2 regions of the Streptomyces sp. NPDC006012 genome follow, and region 1 is predicted to be linked to the other one. Evidence: riboswitches for the same ligand, from Rfam matches in the RefSeq annotation. Region 1 holds a riboswitch; the other holds the start of a gene.

Region 1 (4,205 bases):
AGCATCCCTTCGGCGATCTCCTCCGGCGAGGCCCCGTCGGCCGAATCGCCCCCGAAGCGTTCCGTGATCGCGCGACTGATCTTCATAGAGCAGAATTTCGGGCCACACATGGAGCAGAAGTGGGCCGTCTTGGCGGGCTCGGCCGGGAGTGTCTCGTCGTGGAACTCCCGTGCCGTGTCCGGGTCCAGGGCGAGGTTGAACTGGTCCTCCCACCGGAACTCGAACCGGGCGTCGGACAGCGCGTCGTCCCACTCCTGGGCACCCGGGTGTCCCTTGGCGAGGTCGGCCGCGTGAGCTGCGATCTTGTAGGTGATGACGCCGGTCTTGACGTCGTCTCGGTTGGGCAGGCCCAGGTGTTCCTTGGGCGTGACGTAGCAGAGCATCGCCGTGCCCCACCAGGCGATCATCGCGGCTCCGATGCCGGAGGTGATGTGATCGTAGGCCGGAGCGACGTCCGTGGTCAGCGGGCCGAGCGTATAGAACGGAGCTTCATCGCAGATCTCCTGCTGCAGGTCGATGTTCTCCTTGATCTTGTGCATCGGGACATGTCCCGGGCCCTCGATCATCGTCTGTACATGGAAACGCTGGGCGATCCGGTTGAGTTCCCCGAGCGTGCGCAGTTCCGCGAACTGCGCCTCGTCGTTGGCGTCCGCGATCGAACCGGGGCGCAGGCCGTCGCCGAGCGAGTACGTGACGTCGTAGGCGGCGAGGATCTCGCACAGTTCCTCGAAGTTCTCGTAGAGGAAGGACTCTTTGTGGTGCGCAAGGCACCAGGCGGCCATGATCGAGCCGCCGCGCGAGACGATGCCGGTCTTGCGGTTCGCGGTCAGCGGCACGTACGGCAGCCGGACGCCCGCGTGGACCGTCATGTAGTCCACGCCCTGCTCGGCCTGCTCGATGACCGTGTCCTTGTAGATCTCCCAGGTCAGGTCCTCGGCCTTGCCGTCGACCTTCTCCAACGCCTGGTAGAGCGGCACCGTGCCGATGGGGACGGGGGAGTTGCGCAGCACCCACTCGCGGGTGGTGTGGATGTTGCGGCCGGTGGACAGGTCCATGACCGTGTCGGCGCCCCAGCGGGTCGCCCAGGTCATCTTCTCGACCTCCTCCTCGATGGAGGAGGTCACCGCCGAGTTGCCGATGTTGGCGTTGACCTTGACCAGGAACCGTTTGCCGATGATCATCGGCTCGATCTCCGGGTGGTTGACGTTGGCCGGCAGGACGGCCCGTCCCGCAGCGATCTCCTCGCGGACCACTTCGGGAGAAACGTTCTCCCTGATCGCCGCGAACTCCATTTCCGGAGTGATCTCGCCGCGTCGCGCATAAGCGAGTTGCGTGACCGCTGCGACGCCGGCACGGCTCCGGCGCGGCTGCCGGGGGCGGCCGGGGAAGACGGCGTCCAGGTTGCGCAGCCCGCCGCGCGGCGAGGTGTGCTTGATTCCGTCGTCCTCAGGACGGACGGGACGGCCCGCGTACTCCTCCGTGTCCCCGCGCGCGACGATCCAACTCTCCCGCAGCAGCGGCAGGCCTCTGCGGACGTCGGTCTCGACGAGCGGATCGGTGTACGGCCCCGAGGTGTCGTACAGCGTGACCGACTCCCCATTGGTGAGATGCACCTGACGGACCGGCACGTGCAGGTCGGAGCGTGAGCCCTCGACATACGCCTTGTGCCACCCGATGGACTTCCCCGTCGTCGTGCCCTCGGCGCCATCGGATCCGTTGGCGGCTCCGATCGTCGCGTGCTGCGTGGAGACAGGCGTGCGTTCGTCCTTGTTGGTCATGAGACCTACTCCCTACGCCGGCATTACCCGGTAACAGGTTCAGCGGTCGACGCAGCGGCTTCCGTTCATCGGTGCTTCGTGCGAAACGTCGGTCGTTCCACGTGAAACATCGCGAATACGGAGGTCAGCGCCCTCTCAGCCCGGTGCTCCGAGCTCCCGCGTGTGCAAAGGTGCCTCCACGCTAGCGTCAATTCGGGCGCGGTGAACAGAGGGCCCCTGTCGTTCTTGCGATGATCGGTCGGTGACCACGATGCAGCAGCCCCCGTACCCCCCGCCCGAGCCGCAGCGCGGACGCGGTTCCGAGCAGGGCAGCGGACACGGCCACGGGTCCGGTGCGGGCCACGGCCACGGTCCGGGTCACGAACACGGGCCGGGAGCCGGCCAGGGGTCCGGCCAGAGCCCCGGTGAGAGCCCCGGGCATGGCCATGCGCACGGTCACAGCCACAGTCACGGGCCCGCCGCGCCCGTCTCCAAGCATCTGCGCAAGGTCATCGCGGCCGTCCTCATCCCCTTCACGGCGGCGGTCGTCGTCGGGCTCGTGGTGCTCTGGCCCGGCGGAGCCCCGCCGCACGAACGCACCGGGGTCGGCTTCGACCGGCAGACGCACCAGGCCACGGTCACCCAGGTCGTCGCGGTGAACTGCAAGTCGGTGAACGCCTCGGGGGACATCCCGACCGGCGACACCTCCACCGCCGAGGGCAGCTCGGCACAGCAGCAAACCACCGGTACCTGCAAGAAGGCCACCATCCGGGTCGACACCGGCAAGGACAAGGGCCGTACGTTCACGGAGATCGTGCAGCCGGACCAGTCACGGCAACTGCACCAGGGCGAGAAGGTGATCGTCGCCTACGAGCCGTCGGCTCCGAAGGACCTTCAGTACTCGGTCACCGATGTGAACCGGAAGTTCCCGCTGGCGCTGCTCGCCGGCATCTTCGCGCTCGCCGTCGTGGTGGTGGGCCGGCTGCGGGGCGTGATGGCGCTCGTCGCCCTGGCCATCAGCTTCCTGGTGCTGACCCTCTTCATCCTGCCCGCTGTCCTACAGGGCTCGAATCCGCTGGTCGTGGCCGTGATCGGTTCGAGTGCGATCATGTTGATCGCCCTGTACATCTGCCACGGCCTGTCGGCCCGGACCTCGGTGGCGGTGCTCGGCACGCTGGTCTCGCTCCTGTTGATCGGCGTCCTCGGCTCCGGGTTCATCGGCTGGGCGGCGCTGACGGGCAACACGGACGACAACACCGGCCTGATCCACGGCCTGTACCCGTCGATCGACATGAGCGGTCTGCTCCTGGCCGGTGTCATCATCGGTTCTCTGGGCGTGCTGGACGATGTGACCGTGACGCAGACGTCGGCTGTCTGGGAACTGCACGAGGCCAATCCCTCGATGGGCTGGCGCGGGCTGTACCGGGCGGGCATCCGCATCGGCCGTGACCACATCGCGTCCGTCGTCAACACGCTCGTCCTCGCCTACGCCGGCGCCGCCCTGCCGCTGCTGCTGCTTTTCTCCATCGCGCAGAGCAGCGTCGGCACGGTCGCCAACAGCGAGTTGGTGGCGGAGGAGATCGTCCGCACGCTGGTGGGCTCCATCGGTCTGGTCGCTTCGGTGCCGGTCACCACGGCACTGGCGGCACTGGTCGTGTCGGCCGACCGGCCGGGGCAGGAAGCACCGGCGCCCGTGGAAGCGGCAGTCCCGGCGGGCGCGGCAGCGCGCGGCGGAAGGGGCAGGCGCCGCAAGCGGTGAGGCGCCGCCCCGGGCGGAACGGTCCAAGAGGAAGCGTTCCTGCACAATCCGCCACTGGCGCGGCCCGGCGCCCCCGCCGACCACGCCTCAGCCGGCGCTCTGCTCCTCGGCCAGGATGCGGTCCAGGGCCTCTTCGAGGTGGGCGTCGAAGTCCGCGAGCGCGCCTTCCTGGCCCAGCGGCACCAGCTTGTCCGTGCGGTCCAGGAACGCCACCAGCGGCGGTGCCGAGGAGCGGAAGACCGCCTGGTCGCCACCGACCTGGAGCCGGATCAGCACCTCGCCCAGAGCTTCGGAATCGTTGGGTGCGATGTGCACGTCACCGTCCCCGCACGGCCGGCCCACCCCGTCGATCAGCAGCTCCCGTCCGAAAGCCCAGGTCACCGGGGCGTCCCCGGGCAGGTGGAAGGTCAGCCGCACGGCATAGGGATCACAGGTCTCGTACCGCAACTCCACCGGAATGCGGAAGGCGAGCTCCTCGGACACGAGAAAGCTCATCATGACCTCTGCCTGTACGGACTCACGCATTGCCTATCCCGTCGTGTCATGCGGACTGGCCTGGAATGACCCATTGGCACTGATGGCATCTTGCTGAACGTACACGACAGATCACAAGGAGTGAGTTTTCAGATACTGATAGAGATCGCGAGTGTCCCAAGATGACGTGCGACTTCCGCCTGCAGGAGTTCCAC
Region 2 (4,205 bases), on a different contig from region 1:
CGCCCTGGCGCCTGCGGGCGTCCGTGCACAGATAGAGCCGGGCATCGGCGAGCCGGTCACGGGCCGCGCGGGCGGCGGTGCCGGTGCCGGCGGTGGTCCGGGCGTCGGCGCCGGTCTCGGTGTCGGCCGTGATGGCGGTGTCGTCGGCCGTGGTGTCGCTGTCCGGCATGCGTGTCCCCCGGGATGGGTTCGAGGTCGGTGAGGTGGTGCGGTGGTGCGGTGGTGGCGGTGGTGCGGTGTCGGCGACGTACGGGCCGGACCGTCCGGGCGGGCCGTCCCGACCTGGCCGTCCCGTTCGGACCGTCCGGGCGGACCGTCCGTTCTGGCCGTCCAGGCGGGCCGACCGGGCAGGGCGGCCCGGCGGCCGGGGCGGGCGCGATGCGCGGCACCGGGTGCGGAGACCTGGCGCGATGCGCGGCGCCCGGTCCGGCGACCGGGCGCCGGACGGGCCTCGGGCCGTGGTGCGCCCCGGCCGCGGCCCGTCCGGGGGCCGCGGCCCGTACGTCGGAGGGCGTTCGGATCAGAAGGCGAGCGCCTGGGCTCGGCGCTTCACCTCCGTACCGCGGTTCTCGCTGAGGGCCTGCGCGGGCGTGCCGGGCAGGCTCGGGTCCGGGGTGAAAAGCCACTCCAGCATCTCTTCGACCGTGAAGCCGTCGTCCCGCAGGAGCGTCAGGGTCCCGGACAGGCCCTTGACGACCTTGTCCCCGTCGATGAAGGCGGCAGGGACGTGCAGCGCACGGTTCTCACCACGGCGTACGGCGATGAGCTGGCCCTCCTTGACCAGCTGCCGCACCCGTGTCACCTCGACGCCGAACTGCTCGGCGATGTCGGGGAGGGTGAGCCATGCAGGGACGAGAGCATCGATCTTTGCGTCAATCTCGGTCACGGAAACAGCGTGCCATCCCGGACCGACAGTCGGAAGCCAGGCCGGTCCGACCTGGGGGTTTCGCGCGTCACAGGGTAGCTTCCTTGAGCGGCCGCGCCGGGTCGGCGAGCAGCTTCGGATCCATCGGCGTGCCCGCCTCGATCAGCCGCCGTCCCTGCGCCAGGTCACGCGGCCGGCCCACGGCCAGCAGGGCGACCAGCCGGCCCGCGCCCAGCCAGCAGACGCTCCATGCGGGCCCGGCGGGGTCGCCTCGCCACTGCAGCGTGTCGGCCGCCGGGTAGTGGCCGACGTACTGCACGAAACGGCCGAACTGCTCGGACCAGAAGTACGGCACCGGATCGTAGACCGCCGGAGTGTCGCCGATGATGTTCGCGGCGACCGTGCGCGGCCCCTGGAGGGCGTTGTCCCAGTGGTGGACGAGCAGGCGCTCGCCGTACCGGGCGGAGGGGAAGGACGCGCAGTCGCCGACCGCGTACACGTCCGGCGAGGAGGCGCGCAGATGGTCGTCGGCCACGACCTCGCGGTGGGCGCCCAGCTCGATGCCGGAACCGGCCAGCCAGGCGGTGGCGGGGCGGGCGCCGATGCCGACGACGACGGCGCCCGCGGGCAGCCGCGAGCCGTCGTCGAGCACCACCGCGCCGGGCTCGACGCGCGCCACGCGCGCGTGGGTGCGCAGTTCGGTGCCGCTGTCCGCGTACCAGGCGGCCATCGGCGCCGTGACCTCGGCCGGGAGCGCGCCCGCGAGCGGGCGGTCGGCGGCCTCGACGACCGTGACGGCGCAGCCCGCCTCGCGCGCCGCCGTGGCGAACTCGGCGCCGATCCAGCCCGCGCCGACCACCACGATGTCGTGCTGCCGGGCGAGCACCGGGCGCAGCGCCTGGGCGTCGTCGAGGGTGCGCAGCAGGTGCACGCCGGGGACGCCCTCCGCGCCGGGCAGCCGGATCGGTTCGGCGCCGGTGGCGAGGACCAGGACGTCGTACGGCACCGGACCGGCCACGGTGTCCAGCTCGTGGTCGCCGGGGCGCACGCCGAGCGCCTCCCGGCCCAGTTCGAGGTCGATGCCGAGCGCACCGAAATCGACGTCGAAGGCGGAGCCCTCGGCCTTGCCGAGCAGCACGGCCTTGGACAGCGGTGGCCGGTCGTACGGCGCGTGGGGCTCCGCGCCGACGACGGTCACCGTGCCCTCGAATCCCTGTTCCCGCAGGGCGACCGCGGTCTGCACCCCGGCCATGCCCGCGCCGGCGACGACCACGCGCCGCCCCTGTGACGTGCTCCGTCGCTGCGTCTGCTGGCTCACGTGCTGCGTGTGCTGGGTCACGCTGATCACCATAGTCAACTGGCGATTTGTCAGTCAGGGGGCGTGCTGAGTGACCTGCTGCACACGAGATCGTCCCGTGTCCGCCGGGGGCCCGCGCCGGCCGTCCCACCGTGCGCGTCCCGCCGCCCGGCCGGGCCCGCGAGCAGGGCGCGGGCCGAGGCTTTCTTTCCGGGGCGGGCGGCGGCGGGCTAGGGTGGCGACCGTACAAGCACTCGCGGGAGCCTGGACGCACCGGGCTGAGAGGGAGGCTGGCGGCCTCCGACCGTACGAACCTGATCCGGGTCATGCCGGCGAAGGGAGGGGCTGGACGCCCATGTCGTCACGTACGCCAGACGTCCTCGTCATCGGGGGCGGAATCATCGGCCTGGTCACGGCCTGGCGGGCCGCGCAGCGCGGATTCGCCACGGCCGTCGTGGACCCCGAGCCGGGTGGCGGGGCCGCGCAGGTCGCGGCCGGCATGCTGGCCGCGGTCACCGAACTGCACCACGGCGAGCAGACACTGCTCGGCCTGAACCTGGCCTCGGCGCGGCGCTATCCGGACTTCGCGGCCGAGCTGACCGAGCTGACCGGCCGCGACCTCGGCTACCGCCGGTGCGGCACGCTCGCCGTCGCGCTGGACGCCGACGACCGCGCGCACCTGCGCGACCTGCACGCGCTGCAACAGCGCTCCGGTCTGGAGTCCGAGTGGCTGTCCGGCCGGGACTGCCGCCGTCTGGAGCCGATGCTCGCGCCCGGAGTGCGGGGCGGGCTGCGGGTGGACGGCGACCACCAGATCGACCCGCGGCGGCTCGCGGCGGCGCTGCTGGCGGCCTGCGAGCGGGCGGGAGTGGTGTTCCACCGCGCCTGGGCCGAGCGCTGCGCCGTGCGGCGGGACCGGGCCGTCGGGGTGACCACCGGGGACGGCACCGAGCTGGGCGCCGGCCAGGTGGTGCTCGCGGCCGGCAGCCTGAGCGGCCGGCTGGCGGGCCTGCCGGAGGCCGTGCTGCCGCCGGTGCGGCCGGTGAAGGGTCAGGTGCTGCGGCTGACCGTGCCGAAGCGGTACGCGCCGTTCCTGAGCCGGACCGTGCGGGCCGTGGTGCGCGGCAGCCACGTCTACCTGGTGCCGCGGGAGAACGGTGAGCTGGTCGTCGGAGCGACCGACGAGGAGCTGGGCTGGGACACCACGGTGACCGCGGGCGGCGTGTACGAGCTGCTGCGGGACGCGCACGAACTGGTGCCCGGGATCACCGAGCTGCCGCTGACCGAGACCCGGGCCGGGCTGCGCCCCGGCTCCCCGGACAACGCGCCGCTGCTCGGCCCGACCGCGCTCGACGGGCTGCACGTGGCCACCGGGCACTACCGCAACGGCGTGCTGCTCACCCCGGTCACCGGGGATGTCATGGCGCACGTCCTGACCACCGGGACGCTCCCGGAGGAGGCCCGTCCGTTCACCCCCGCGCGCTTCGGCGCCGCCGCCCTCACGGAGCAGACCGCATGATCATCTCCGTCAACGGGGAGCACCGGGAGATCGCGCCCGGCACGGCCCTGGACGCCCTCGTGCAGACCCTCACCACGGCGCCCGGCGGAGTGGCCGCCGCGCTCAACGAAACCGTCGTCCCGCGCGCGCAGTGGCCCGCCACCGCCCTGCGCGAGGGAGACCGCGTCGAAGTCCTCACCGCCGTCCAAGGAGGCTGAACCATGGCCGACGATCCCTTCGTCCTCGGCGGTACGTCCTACACGTCCCGGTTGATCATGGGCACCGGCGGTGCGCCCAGCCTCGACGTGCTGGAGCGGGCGCTGGTCGCCTCCGGAACGGAACTGACCACCGTGGCGATGCGCCGGGTCGACCCCGATGTGCACGGGTCCGTGCTCTCGGTGCTGGAACGGCTCGGCATCCGGGTGCTGCCCAACACGGCCGGCTGCTTCACCGCGGGCGAGGCGGTGCTGACCGCACGGCTGGCCCGGGAGGCGCTCGGGTCCGATCTGATCAAGCTTGAGGTGATCGCCGACGAGCGGACGCTG

Evidence for each region. Region 1 has a riboswitch for thiamine pyrophosphate ahead of thiC (phosphomethylpyrimidine synthase ThiC). Riboswitches for the same ligand answer to the same signal wherever they lie in the genome.
Region 2: linked by a shared signal. The riboswitch ahead of thiO (glycine oxidase ThiO) and the one ahead of thiC (phosphomethylpyrimidine synthase ThiC) in region 1 are both predicted to bind thiamine pyrophosphate.

Annotation. Positions count from the first base shown of each region.
Region 1 covers NZ_JBIAIE010000024.1:101,555-105,759, forward strand. Annotated here, with positions in the region: gene thiC (phosphomethylpyrimidine synthase ThiC) at 1-1,778, opposite strand, end outside; TPP riboswitch at 1,771-1,948, opposite strand; gene ACFYPJ_RS30875 (YibE/F family protein) at 2,020-3,516, shown strand; gene ACFYPJ_RS30880 (SsgA family sporulation/cell division regulator) at 3,604-4,041, opposite strand; gene ACFYPJ_RS30885 (IclR family transcriptional regulator) at 4,140-4,205, opposite strand, start outside.
Region 2 covers NZ_JBIAIE010000009.1:44,263-48,467, reverse strand. Annotated here, with positions in the region: gene thiE (thiamine phosphate synthase) at 1-169, opposite strand, end outside; gene ACFYPJ_RS18320 (Rv2175c family DNA-binding protein) at 521-886, opposite strand; gene ACFYPJ_RS18315 (NAD(P)/FAD-dependent oxidoreductase) at 954-2,183, opposite strand; TPP riboswitch at 2,409-2,520, shown strand; gene thiO (glycine oxidase ThiO) at 2,518-3,681, shown strand; gene thiS (sulfur carrier protein ThiS) at 3,678-3,878, shown strand; gene ACFYPJ_RS18300 (thiazole synthase) at 3,882-4,205, shown strand, end outside.